3 regions of the Caldifermentibacillus hisashii genome follow, and region 3 is predicted to be linked to each of the others. Evidence: riboswitches for the same ligand, from Rfam matches in the RefSeq annotation. Region 3 holds a riboswitch; each other region holds the start of a gene.

Region 1 (4,297 bases), 400 kb from region 3:
AACAGTAATACACAATGGGTTTTATTGAGTACAGCAATATTAGGGATTGCAGCCGGGACGATCGGCTCCCTTGCTTATTGGAAACGGCAAAGTTTAATGAGCGACGCCCTTGCCCATGCCGCCCTTCCCGGTGTTATCATTGCCTTTCTCTTGTTTAAAGTAAAACATTTATTTGTTCTAATTACCGGGGCAGCGATTAGTGCAGTTATCGGAGCATTTTTTATCCAAGGCATTCGCTCTTCAACAAGAATTAAAGAAGATACGGCAATGGGGATGATTTTATCAATCTTTTACGGCTTTGGGATTATGCTTTTAACGATCGCTAACCGAACAAGCGGGAACCAAAGCGGCTTAAATAACTTTATCCTGGGTCAATCCGCTTCCATGGTGCAATCAGATGTGTGGACAATGTCCATTCTTGCCATTTTGGTTGTTTCAATTGTTGTTATTGGATTTAAGGAATGGAAAATCTATTTATTTGATCGCCAGTTTGCCAGTGGGCTCGGTTTGCCGTTAAAAGGAATGGATGTTGTGTATACGATTCTTCTGGTAACAACCATTGTCGTTGGTATTCAAGCAGTCGGTGTTATCCTTATCGCAGCACTTCTTATTATTCCGGCAGTCAGTGCCCGTTATTGGACACATTCTTTTCAAGCGATGGTTATCATTTCAGCCCTATTTGGCGGTGCATCCGGTACGATTGGTACGCTTATTAGTGCAATCGGCAACGGTTGGCCAACAGGACCATTTATTGTTGTTTTGGCAGCGAGCTTTTTTATCATCTCGTTAATTTTTGGAAAAGAAAAAGGAATTCTTGTTCAATATTGGCAAATGAAGCACCATAAAAAACAGGAAATCATCCAATCAATCCCCACCTCTGTTTTGAAAAAGGAGGTTCAATAGAATGACATACACCGCCTGGATTATTTTGACAGCATCTTTAGTCGGTTTATCATGCGGTTTGATCGGTGTCTTTTTAATTTTACGGAAAATGGCCATGATGGCTGACGCTATTAGCCATACCGTTTTACTTGGTATTGTTGTTGCATTTATTATTACGCAAGAACTGACCGGAGTCCATATGCTCATCGGTGCCATTATTGCAGGACTTATGACCGCCTTGTTTGTCCAATGGCTCAACTCTTTAGATGTGCAGCAAGAGGCGGCCATTGGAATTGTATTCACAACCCTTTTTGCCATCGGGGTTATTTTAATTGAAGCTTTTGTCGGAAATGCCCATTTGGATGTCCAGCATGCTTTAATGGGGGAAATCACATTTATTCCCTGGAATAGAATTACGTTGCCAATCGTGGGAAGCATTCCAAAAGCTGCAGCCATCTTAACTCTCGTGTTTTTTGTTGTTTTATTATTTATTATCGCTTTCTATAAAGAATGGAAAATTACCACTTTCGATCCCGGACTTGCCGCAAGTGTCGGGATACCGGTTCTTTTTATGCACTATCTGTTTATGAGTCTGGTTTCAATTACAACGGTGGCTTCCTTTGACGCGGTTGGGGCGATTATGGTCGTTGCGATGTTAATTACCCCGGCAGCCTCCGCATATCTTTGGACCGATCGACTGCACATGATGCTTGTTATCAGCGGATTATTTGGAGTCGCTTCCGCCGTCATCGGATATTTTATTGCTGCTTGGATTGATACTTCAATTTCCGGGTCTATGGCATTTGCAACCGGGCTTATCTTTTTAGCCAGTTACTTATTATCGCCAAAACATGGTTTGCTTGCCAAGTATTTAAAGCCGGAAGAGACGTTCGAATAAGGCCATTGAAAAACTATTTAAAAAGATATACTAACATATATAGTATGATAAAACCCGATAATATATCTAAATACGGTGTTTAGCAAGATTATTACGCACTTTTTCAGTGGTCTCCGTTCGAATAATTGTTTTGTCTGTAAAAACTATGACTCGAAATTAGTGTAGCTTATCTTAAATACAAATATTATGTATGCGAAAGACTGCCCATCAATCAGGAAAAGAATTTTTCTATCATTCGTTTTCCAGTTGTTGCCTTCAATTCAAATTCATGTTATTATCATTACAATACTATATAAAGTATTAACCAGTCCATTAAATACACAATATATTGAAAACTAGCAAGTTAAGGTGCTTTTAGAAGCTTAATAGGGAATCCGGTGAAAATCCGGAACTGTCCCCGCAACTGTAACTGCGACGAAAGGATATAAACCACTGCATCTCCTTTGATGCGGGAAGGAATCTAAGTAGGATGAAGCATAAGTCAGGAGACCTGCCATAACTTGTTCAAGTTTCAATTCTTCGGGGGATAAGGAGATGAAACGATAGTAAGATACTTTATGTATGCTTCTTTCTATCGTTTAATCCGCTTCCCTTGAGCGGATTTTTTTAGTTTAATTGGAGGATGATTTTATGGCAACAACTACACTAGAACATGAAGGAATCAATCAAAAAGAATTGGCGGCCATCATTGATCAAATGACAAACCCTTTTCCCGCCATTGACACAACCGAGTATAAAGAAAAAATTTTTCGAAGTGTTGAATTCAAGAAAAATATAAACTCCGATCAATTAACGAAATTATTCATTACCACTGCGCTTGAAAACGTTGATGAAGCAAATCGTGCCTGGTCCTATATAGCTGCACGATTTTATCTTGACCAGCTGTATAAAAAAGCAAGCAAGAACCGCGGCTATCCGGCAGAACAAAAATATGGAGACTATTACCATTTACAAAAAATACTCGTTGATAAAGGCATTTATTCTCCAAAAATACTAGAAAAATATACAAAACAAGAAATCATGGAATTAGCAAAAATCATTGAGCCGGAACGTGATTTTCTTTTTGACTATATTGGTTTACACACATTAGCTACGAGATATTTAGTCACGGACCATGAGAAAAATACGTATGAATTACCTCAGGAACGTTGGCTTACGATTGCTTTATTTCTTATGCAAGACGAACCGAAAGAATTACGCTCTGTACTCGTACGTGAAGCTTACTGGGCATTATCGAATCTGTATATGACTGTGGCAACCCCGACTTTGGCAAACGCCGGACTCTCTTACGGTCAATTATCCAGTTGTTTTATTGATACCGTAGAAGATTCATTGATTGATATTTATAACTCAAACACCGATGTAGCAAGACTTTCAAAAAGTGGTGGTGGAATTGGCGTTTATATTGGGAAAGTACGGAGTCGAGGAAGTTCCATTAAAGGGTTTAAAGGAGCATCGTCCGGTGTTATTCCTTGGATTAAACAGCTGAATAACACAGCGGTTAGTGTCGATCAGCTTGGGCGGCGAAAAGGAGCTGTTGCCGTTTACCTTGATGTTTGGCATGCCGATATTCTTTCCTTTTTAGACCTGAAATTAAATAATGGTGACGAAAGACAGCGTGCCCACGATATTTTTATCGGTGTTTGTATTCCTGACCTTTTTATGGAACAAGTGGAGAAAAGAGGAGACTGGTACTTATTTGATCCGCTTGAAGTGGAAAAAGTCATGGGATTTCGCATGGAAGATTTTTATGATGAGAAAAAAGGAGAAGGTTCATTCCGAAAAAAATATTTTCAGTGTGTAGAAAATGATGCCCTTTCGAAAACAAAAGTTCCGGCGATCCAAATTATGATACGAATGATGAAGTCACAACTTGAGACCGGTACGCCGTTTATGTTTTATCGGGATGAGGTAAACCGAAAAAACCCAAATAAACATGCCGGCATGATTTATTCCAGCAATCTTTGTACCGAAATTATGCAAAATATGTCACCAACCGTTCAATATAATGAAACGATTGACGGCGATACAATCATTACCTATAAAAAAGTTGGCGATATGGTTGTATGTAATCTATCCTCAGTCAATTTGGGAAAAGCCGTTCCGGACGATGTACTTGATCGACTCATTCCGATTCAAGTTCGGATGCTTGATAATGTCATTGATTTGAACACAATTGAAGTCAAACAGGCCACGGCCACGAATAAAAAATATCGTTCTATCGGACTCGGTACATTTGGCTGGCATCATTTATTGGCGCTTAAAGGGATTCATTGGGAATCAGATGAAGCTGTTCAATTGGCTGATCAATTATATGAAAAAATTGCCATGTTGACAATAAAGGCCAGCGCAGACTTAGCAAAAGAAAAAGGAGCGTATCCACTTTTTGAAGGTAGTGATTGGCAGACAGGAGCTTATTTCCAAGATCGAGGCTATCTGACCGGAGACAACGCCGGGAAATGGAACGACATTATGCTTAATGTGAAAAAATACGGCATTCGTAACGGTTACTTGATG
Region 2 (4,297 bases), 350 kb from region 3:
ACCATAGCCAATATCATATTGTGCCATGGCTTTTACTAATCGATCTAATGCATGAATATTTTTGGATACATCTCCATCACACTCAATATAAGTAATATGGCCACCATTACATAGTTTATGAAAGGAGCCTTCAATTTTTATTTTATCAATCGCCTTGATTTTATAGTAAACAGGGATATGGAATGAATTCGTATAATAGGATCGGTCCGTCACTCCGGGAATTTTCCCAAACTCCTTTTGATCATTCCGGGTAAATTTCCCTGATAACCCTTCTGCCGGGGTGGCAATTAAGGAGAAATTTAAATTGTATTTTTCACTTGCTTCGTCTACTTTTGCCCGCATATGCTGAACAATGCGATACCCTAATTGATAGGATTCCTTTGATTCACCATGATGTTTGCCCGTTAATGCAACCAGTGCTTCAGCCAATCCAATGAAACCTACACTTAATGTTCCATGCTTTAATACTTCTCCTACTTCATCGTCAGGTTTTAAGTTTTCGCTATCCTTCCAAATATGCTGACCATATAAAAAAGGGAAATGCTTTGCCTGCTTTTTTGCCTGAAAATCAAACCGCTCTAACAGTTGTTTAATTACGAGATTGATATAGTGATCCAGTATGTTAAAATAATCACATTCATCTTTAGCAATCAACGCAATTTTTACAAGATTAATAGACGTAAAAGATAAATTTCCGCGACGAATACTATTTTCATCACCATGACGATTTGCCATCACTCGGGTACGGCAACCCATATAGGCAATTTCCGATTCCGGGGTTCCGTCATAGTATGGGCAATTGAACGTAGAATCTATAAAACTAAAGTTTGGAAATAAGCGTTTTGCTGTCGTTTCAAGCGCTAATTTGTATAAATCATAGTTTGGTTCTCCGGGCTCGAAATTGATCCCTTTTTTCATTTTAAAAATTTGAATCGGAAAAATTGGTGTCTCCCCCTTGCCGAGTCCGGCTTTCGTTGCCAACAACATATTTTTTATTAGCAAGCGGCCTGCCCTGGATGTATCAGTACCGTAATTAATAGATACAAACGGAACTTGTCCGCCTCCACGAGAATGCATTGAATTACAATTATGGATGAAAGCTTCACACGCTTGGTACACATCTCGGTTGGTTTCTTTCCAGGCCAATGCTTCAAGCTCTTCTTCTGTATAGCAGGTGGAATAACTTTTCAAACGGTTGATATTTTTTTGGAATGTTTTATCAATGTAAGGCGCAAGGTCATAATCAAACATCGGATAACTTTGCCCGCCATGCTGCATGTTTTGATTTGATTGAAAAATAATCGCCGCTAATGCCATGGCACTGCTAATATCATTCGGTTCACGCATATAACCATGACCGGTATTAAATCCACCCTTTAATACCTCACCCAACGGAATCTGACAGCAGGTGGTCGTACCCGTCACCATAAAGTCAAGATCATGGGGATAAATAAAATTATCATCAATCGCCTTTGTTACCTCTTCACTTAGCATCATTTGTTTTGCATAAAACTTACTGACCTCAGATGAGATTTTTGACATTTGTCCCATCGGTGAAGAACCGTCCATATTTGCATTTTCTTGAATGAGATCATGATTGCGTGAAAAAACAATCTCATTTAACGAATGTAAAGGAAAATCGCAAACAGTCTCTTGTTTGTTTCTTATACTCATTTTCTATGCTCTCCTGTCTATCGCTAGTTTTGGGTAAATAAAAAACCGTTCACGCTCGGGATGAACGGCGGTAAAAAACGATAGAAAGGCAGCATGAAATAAGCTTCTCCATCGTTTCACCTTCTCACACCCCGAAGAAACGAAACGTCAAGTTACGGCAGGTCTCCTGGCTTGTGCTTCTTCCTACTAAAGCCCTTCCCATATCACCGCAAAAGATGAGTGATACAGTGGATTGCTTATTCGTCCACACGAACAGTTGCGGGGGCAGCTCCAGATTCGAACTGGATTCCCTTTTCAGACAAATACTGTCACCATAACTCAAATCACTATATTTAGTATTATACGAACGGAAAACAAACTACATCTAGTATCCTACCATACTGAGTTTTTGATTTCAATAAAAATTTGGATGTGAGAGTAATTTATACCCAACTACAGATTGTACGGTTTCTTGTCAAATAGAAAAACCTCCGAAATCTCGGAGGTCTAACTTACAAATTGAAAGATAAAATTTAAAAGAAATAAACCGGCTATTATATAAAGCGTCACTGAAACTCGCTTTGCTTTCCCTGTAGTTAATTTCAAAATCGCATAAAAAATAAAGCCAATGGCAATACCATCTGCAATACTGTATGTGAAAGGAATCATAATCATAATAAAAATTGCCGGAAAAGACTCCGTTAAATCATGAAGGTCTAAGTTACGAATATTTTGCACCATTAGACCACCAATGATAATTAGTACAGGTGCAATCGCATTGGAAGGAACCATATTCATGTACGGAATGAAAAAAGTTACTCCCAAAAATAAAAATCCGGTTGTAATCGCAGTTAAACCTGTCCGTCCACCTGCTGCAATAGCTGCAGTAGATTCAGCAGTCGATACAGTTGGGCTTGAACCAAAGATTCCAGACAACATTACTGAAATACCATTTGCCTGAAATGCCTTTTTAAATTTTTCCGGGTGATTTGCCAGTTTCATATGACCGGAAATCAAGCCAATATTTTCAAAGATGACAACCATCGTTACAGAAAATACGGCAATTAGAAACGGAAAAGATGCCCAATGCTCTAAAGAAAATGATCCGAACACTTCACTATAACCTTCTAATGATAAAGAATCATTAGTCCCTGAAGGCAAAATACCAAATAAGAATGCGATGCCTGTTCCAATAAGGATTGTCCATAAAAAGTTCCCTTTTACATTGCGAATAAATAAAATTAACGCAATGATTAATGTTAAGATCGTAGCAATAACATTGGGATCACTCAAGTTTCCTAAAGAAATGATTGACAGGTCTCCACGTTCAACTAAATGACCTTTTTCCAGTCCAATAAGCATGAGGAAAAGACCGATTCCGATATTAATTGCTTCCTTCAATATTCCGGGAATTCCGTTACTAATAATCGTCGTTAAGGAAGTGAATGAAATCAGTGCAAAAATGAGTCCAGAGATGACTGTTACGCCGAGAGCTTCCTGCCAACTTAGCCCCATGGATTGTACAAGTGTATAGGTAAACATGGCATTAATCCCCATGCCCGGAACGACTAATATCGGTGCATTAGCCCAAATCCCCATCAGTAAACACCCGACAAATGAGGTCAGGATCGTACCCAACATTGCCCCTTCCAGTGGAATACCAGCCTCTGATAAAATGAGCGAATTCACAGCAATAATATAAACAATGGTAAAAAAACCGGTTAATCCTGCTGCTAATTCCTGCTTAACAGTCGTATCATGTTGTTTTAATTGAAACATTTTACTCCTTCTATTCAGTTTTCCCTCGCCCGACCCGCTCTCTTTCAAAAGCCACATATTTTCTATTTTATTTTAAAAAAACGATTTGTCAATGGAATGGAATTTTATAATCAATGGAATCTTTGGTGTAATTTTACAACTGATCTTTCATTTACGTTAAAAAATAAGGTCCAGACCTCTTTTAAGGAATACCATTTTTGAATTTGACTCATTCTCATGCAGTTAGTCTTATATTTTGAACACCCTACATATCTCTTGAATTTGTTTTCTTCTTTAAATGAGATTGAACAAATCATTTCATATCGATTATAAGGGGTAGCGTTCTTAGTCAGCCATTGCTTTTCCTTACATATTCATTCCATTTCTTACAAAAAAGTAAGGTATATCTTTTTTGATTTAAAAATACTGATTTGTGCCTATACTAGTGGAGCTTTTTCCTTTCACCTGCTTTAACGTCGCAACAATCAGAAAGCTGACAATTACTAATAACAGCCATGAGCTGATTTTTCCCAGGTGAACGAGACTCCAAGCATCTGTTTGGTCTGGATATTGCCAAGCGCCAAAGAACGTGGCAATATTCTCAGCAATCCAAATGAAAAATCCGATGAGTATAAAAGAAAGTGTGAGTGGCATACGGTAGCGGGTTCCGTTCACTTGAAACATAACCCATGACCGCCAAAAGACGATTAGGACAAGCCCGGACAGCCACCACCGAACATCAACCCAATAATGGTGGGTAAAAAAATTTAAATAAATCGCAGCAGCAAGAGGGACAACGACCGAAAACGGCGGCCACTTAATCAGTTCAACCTTCAATCTCCGCCACGCTTGACAAAGATAACTTTGCTACACTGGCATACATGAA
Region 3 (4,297 bases):
ATGTCTTTTCTGAGTTGTTTTGCTCCTTACCGTTTAGATTTGTGGCAGCACCTTTTGTTGTTTCGATTTTGCTCACCTGTTGATCTTGTTCTTTACTTATTTCGACCGAATTTTTTATTGGAACCGGTTCGAGGTCGCCAACGAGATGGAATACAGAACCTTGATTATTTTTATATTTCTGATATGCAGCGAGAGCCAAAGTTGCCTGAGAGCTAGCGATCGGGTTGGGTTCACGTTCCGATATAAGGTGAGAAAATCCGCCATCAGCATTTTTGTAGTCCAATAATCGTTTGACTAGGTTCCCTTCTGCTTTTGTAAAATCACTACCTGTCGGATCAATTCCTGCTGCTGATAAACCGATAATGACAGATGCGATCGATTCACTTGCTTCTCCTCCAGCGAAAGTATCATAAAATCCGCTTGAGCTCGTTTGATTACTGGAAAGCCAGTCTACAGCTTTCTCAATGGCTGCTTGAACATTTTCATTTTCTGAATAGGGAGCAAGAGCAGCAATCGCTATCCCGGTTAAATCTGCACTGGGCGTTTCTCCTGCTAAAGACCATGCCCCGTTATTAAGTTGAGTTTTTACAATATAGTCAACTATCTTTTCTCTTGTCCAGTCAGCCTTTTCATTAACAGGATAGCCACCACTATCTAAAGCAAGCAGGGCATAGATAGGCCCGTTATTTCCTTGATTCGTCATATTTTTATGATTAACCAACTGTTCAATTAAGTTATAGCCGGCAATCTTTGTCGCATCTTTGCCAGCAGCGGTTAAAGATAAAATAATACTCTCTAAATCAGTTACTTTACGAAACTCAGCTTTATTGGCAGTAACCTGGTTTATTAACTGATCAATATAATCACTTGGAATCGTTACCCCTAAAGCATTAAATGCAACGGTACTATACAAATCATTAACACGATGGTCAAGCAAGTATTGACGGCTACTATTTAAAGCCGTTGCAAATTCTTCCGGTGAAAGTGTTTCTGGAGTTGTTGGTTCGGGTACTTCAGGCTGATTTGGTTCTTTACCAGGTACTTCACCTTTTAAAAAGTTTTGATAAGAGGCTAATGCGAAAAATGCTTGATTCGTTGCCATGCTATTTGAATCTTGTGTCAGTAAATGGGCAAATCCATTGTCATCCTTTTGAAAATGAAGAAGACGCTGAACTAAATTCAACTCAGATTTTGTAAACTGCTTACCGGTTGGATCGATGTTATTGGCACATAATCCGACAATTACTTGGGCTATCGATTCACTTGATTCTCCACCGTTAAAAGTATCGTAGTATCCGGCACTGTCTGTTTGAGTCGCTGAGAGCCAGACTACAGCTTTCTCAATGGCTGCTTTTACGTTTTCCTGATTTGAATAAGGAGCCATAGCCGTCAGTGTCATTGCCGTTATATCCACACTAGGAGTCGGGCCGTATAGGGACCATGCACCATTGTCTAATTGGGCACCTATTATATGGTTAATTAATTTTTCCCTTGTCCATTCGGCATTTGGATTTTGAATAGTATAATTACCACTATCAAGTGCCCATAAGGCAAAAATCGGCCCATTATTTCCTTGATTCGTCATTCGTTCGTGTGTAACTAAAAGGTCGATCAAATTGATGCCTTCAATATTTGTTGCATCTTTACCGGCAGCAGATAATAAAATAATTGTGTTCTCCAAATCGGTTACTTTCCGGAACTCACCGTTATTGGCCACAACTTCATTAATTTTTGAATCAATTATGGATTGTGGAATATTTTTATTCAAAATGCTTAATGTAAGGACTCCATACCAATCAAGAGAATTATTACTAAGCAAATGAGCCGCTGTTTTTTCAATAATTGATGAGAGTTCTTCTGGTTGCACAGTAGGGTTCTTTGTCCAATCAATTACTCGAAATAGCAACTGGTCACCCGGCTTTACTTTGCTATCCATTACACCGGTATTTGAAGCGATTCCATTTACAAAAAATCCCCAATACTTGTTTCCTTCAGCAACAACACCCTTTATTGCTTTTAAATATGGGCCATAATCGGAGTCTTCAAAGGTGACATCGGTTGCAGCCTTTTTTAGCACATCACCAGCCGTATCCCCATCGGAAAAATCAACGACTGAGCGCTCGATCAAAAAGCTGCCATCTTCTTTCATAACGGAAACATTGACCTTATTTTCAGGTGTATCTGCTAAAACGTGGTGTAAAGAAGAGATACTACTTTGGGTAATCAGTAAAATTAATGCGATAAAAACGAAAATTCTTTTTCCCACTCTGTTTGCGAAATTCACTAATCATTCCTCCTTTTGTTGTTTTTTGCCATAAAAAAACATCTCATGGAGGAGATGTATTTGTGCATGAAGTTATATTAAACTACTTTTTCAATGCAACAGACACACCCCCTATATCCACGTAGGGTTATGGCGTTTGAAACAGGCAGGTCTCCTGGCTTATGTTCATCATTCTCTACACCTTCCCGTTATGAAAACAGTGGTATCCGATAGAGAACTCCCAATTACAGTGGCGGGACCGCGTCGGATTTGCACCGAACTTCCCTTTTAAGACTCATATTTAAATGAGCCACCTATTTCTTATATGAAATTATCATTTTAACTAAATCATAGTTTTTGACAGTGATTTTGTCAATAATTTCCCTGTGAAAACGATGTTATTCCAAAAGAAAAAGATTTGAATAAACTTACCTATCAAGAGAATATAAAATGAGTCTTGAAAAAGAGATTATAATTCAGCTTTTTCAACCAAAATTTTTATGGAATAGGAAAACAAGTAATTGTAATATGGTAAACAGCCAATTTTCCCGAATCCCTTGAAAAATTTTAACTATGAATATATTATTCTTAATCGTTTATCGTATAATGTTATAGAAGGAGGGATTTCATATGGAAGAATTGGTCGAACAGGCAGTTCAAGATTATTATGGGGAAGAAATTGCATGGTGCTACGGGTGTGGCAGACTAAATGAAAAAGGTCACCATTTTCGGACAGGTTGGTTAACACCCGAAGAGAAAACAGTCACCTATTATCAACCAAAACCGGAACATACAGCCATCCCGGGTTTTGTTTACGGAGGTTTACTTGCTTCTTTTGTTGATTGCCATAGTACAGGGTCTGCATCATTAGCATTACATTATAAAAATGGACATGAACTCGGTGACGGTACCGAACCACCAAGATTTGTAACAGGTTCATTGCATGTTGACTTTTTACAGCCGACCCCACAAAACGTGATATTAAAGGCTATTGGAATGGTAGAGGAAATTCATCCAAAAAAATGGAAAGTTTTAACAGAGGTATATGCTGGGGATATTCCTTGTGCCAAAGGAGAAGTAGTTGCGGTCATTATGCCGGCAACATTTTTAAAAAACAAATGACAGCGCTCCCAAACCAACATAAATTTTCCATTGAATTTTACGGGAGAATAGTATATTATCAAAATGTAAGCTGCATTGTTCGTATAAATAATTAAGTTTTTCACCTAAGTATTTATAGGGAGTTTAAGAGAATATAGTGTGAATGACATATCTCTGTCTATATGACTTGGAGGGCAAGCAGGATCACTATTGCAAACACCCACTTGTCTGAGAGTGGTGGTTTTAAAACTTCATTATAAAGCTACGGCAAATGTGGCTTTTCATTAAACAAAAGAAACCAGTCTTGCATAGGCTGGTTTTTTTGTCATAAAATAATTCATATGATCCTATCAATTTTCCACTACTAAATGTTTATATTAGGAAAAATTCTTGCCTCGATACTTAAAGTGAAAAGTCCCTCCAACTTATCTTTCTCGTTGACTCAAACTTTTTAGATGGGAATATAAGATGAGTCATTAAGGGGAAATTTTGTATTTCTTAAACAATAGTAGCATATTATTTTTGTGAATTGAGGTGAGAAACCAGGATGGATATAAATGTATTATTCGCCTTTAGTCTGACATTATTGGCCGGTTTGGCGACCGGAATCGGAAGTGTCTTAGCATTTTTTACTTCAACCACAAATACAAAATTTCTTTCGTTAGCATTAGGGTTTTCCGCGGGTGTGATGATTTATGTTTCTATGATTGAAATTTTTGTAAAGGCACAAAACGCACTGGTCACAGAACTTGGTAGCCCTGCAGGAAATTGGATTACCGTTATTAGTTTCTTTGCCGGTATGTTATTGATTGCATTAATTGATAAATTTATTCCAAAACAGAATAATCCACATGAGTTAAGGAAAGTGGAAGATATGAAGGACAGACCGGGCTTAACTTCGGACGATCCGGGTTTAATGAAAATGGGGATTTT

What was found. Region 3 has a riboswitch for cobalamin ahead of NSQ14_RS18425 (DUF4430 domain-containing protein). Riboswitches for the same ligand answer to the same signal wherever they lie in the genome.
Region 1: it holds a riboswitch for cobalamin, as region 3 does, so the genes downstream of both, NSQ14_RS01545 (ribonucleoside-diphosphate reductase subunit alpha) here and NSQ14_RS18425 (DUF4430 domain-containing protein) in region 3, are expected to answer to the same signal.
Region 2: it holds a riboswitch for cobalamin, as region 3 does, so the genes downstream of both, NSQ14_RS01330 (anaerobic ribonucleoside triphosphate reductase) here and NSQ14_RS18425 (DUF4430 domain-containing protein) in region 3, are expected to answer to the same signal.

The regions. Positions count from the first base shown of each region.
Region 1 covers NZ_CP155467.1:299,879-304,175, reverse strand. The annotation lists gene NSQ14_RS01555 (metal ABC transporter permease) at 1-903, shown strand, start outside; gene NSQ14_RS01560 (metal ABC transporter ATP-binding protein) at 1-8, shown strand, start outside; gene NSQ14_RS01550 (metal ABC transporter permease) at 905-1,780, shown strand; cobalamin riboswitch at 2,110-2,292, shown strand; gene NSQ14_RS01545 (ribonucleoside-diphosphate reductase subunit alpha) at 2,411-4,297, shown strand, end outside.
Region 2 covers NZ_CP155467.1:252,081-256,377, reverse strand. The annotation lists gene NSQ14_RS01330 (anaerobic ribonucleoside triphosphate reductase) at 1-1,674, opposite strand, end outside; cobalamin riboswitch at 1,814-2,005, opposite strand; gene NSQ14_RS01325 (NCS2 family permease) at 2,161-3,432, opposite strand; partial or broken gene NSQ14_RS01320 (DUF817 domain-containing protein) at 3,829-4,297, opposite strand, start outside.
Region 3 covers NZ_CP155467.1:3,857,302-3,861,598, reverse strand. The annotation lists gene NSQ14_RS18425 (DUF4430 domain-containing protein) at 1-2,284, opposite strand, end outside; cobalamin riboswitch at 2,412-2,596, opposite strand; gene NSQ14_RS18420 (PaaI family thioesterase) at 2,894-3,385, shown strand; gene zupT (zinc transporter ZupT) at 3,912-4,297, shown strand, end outside.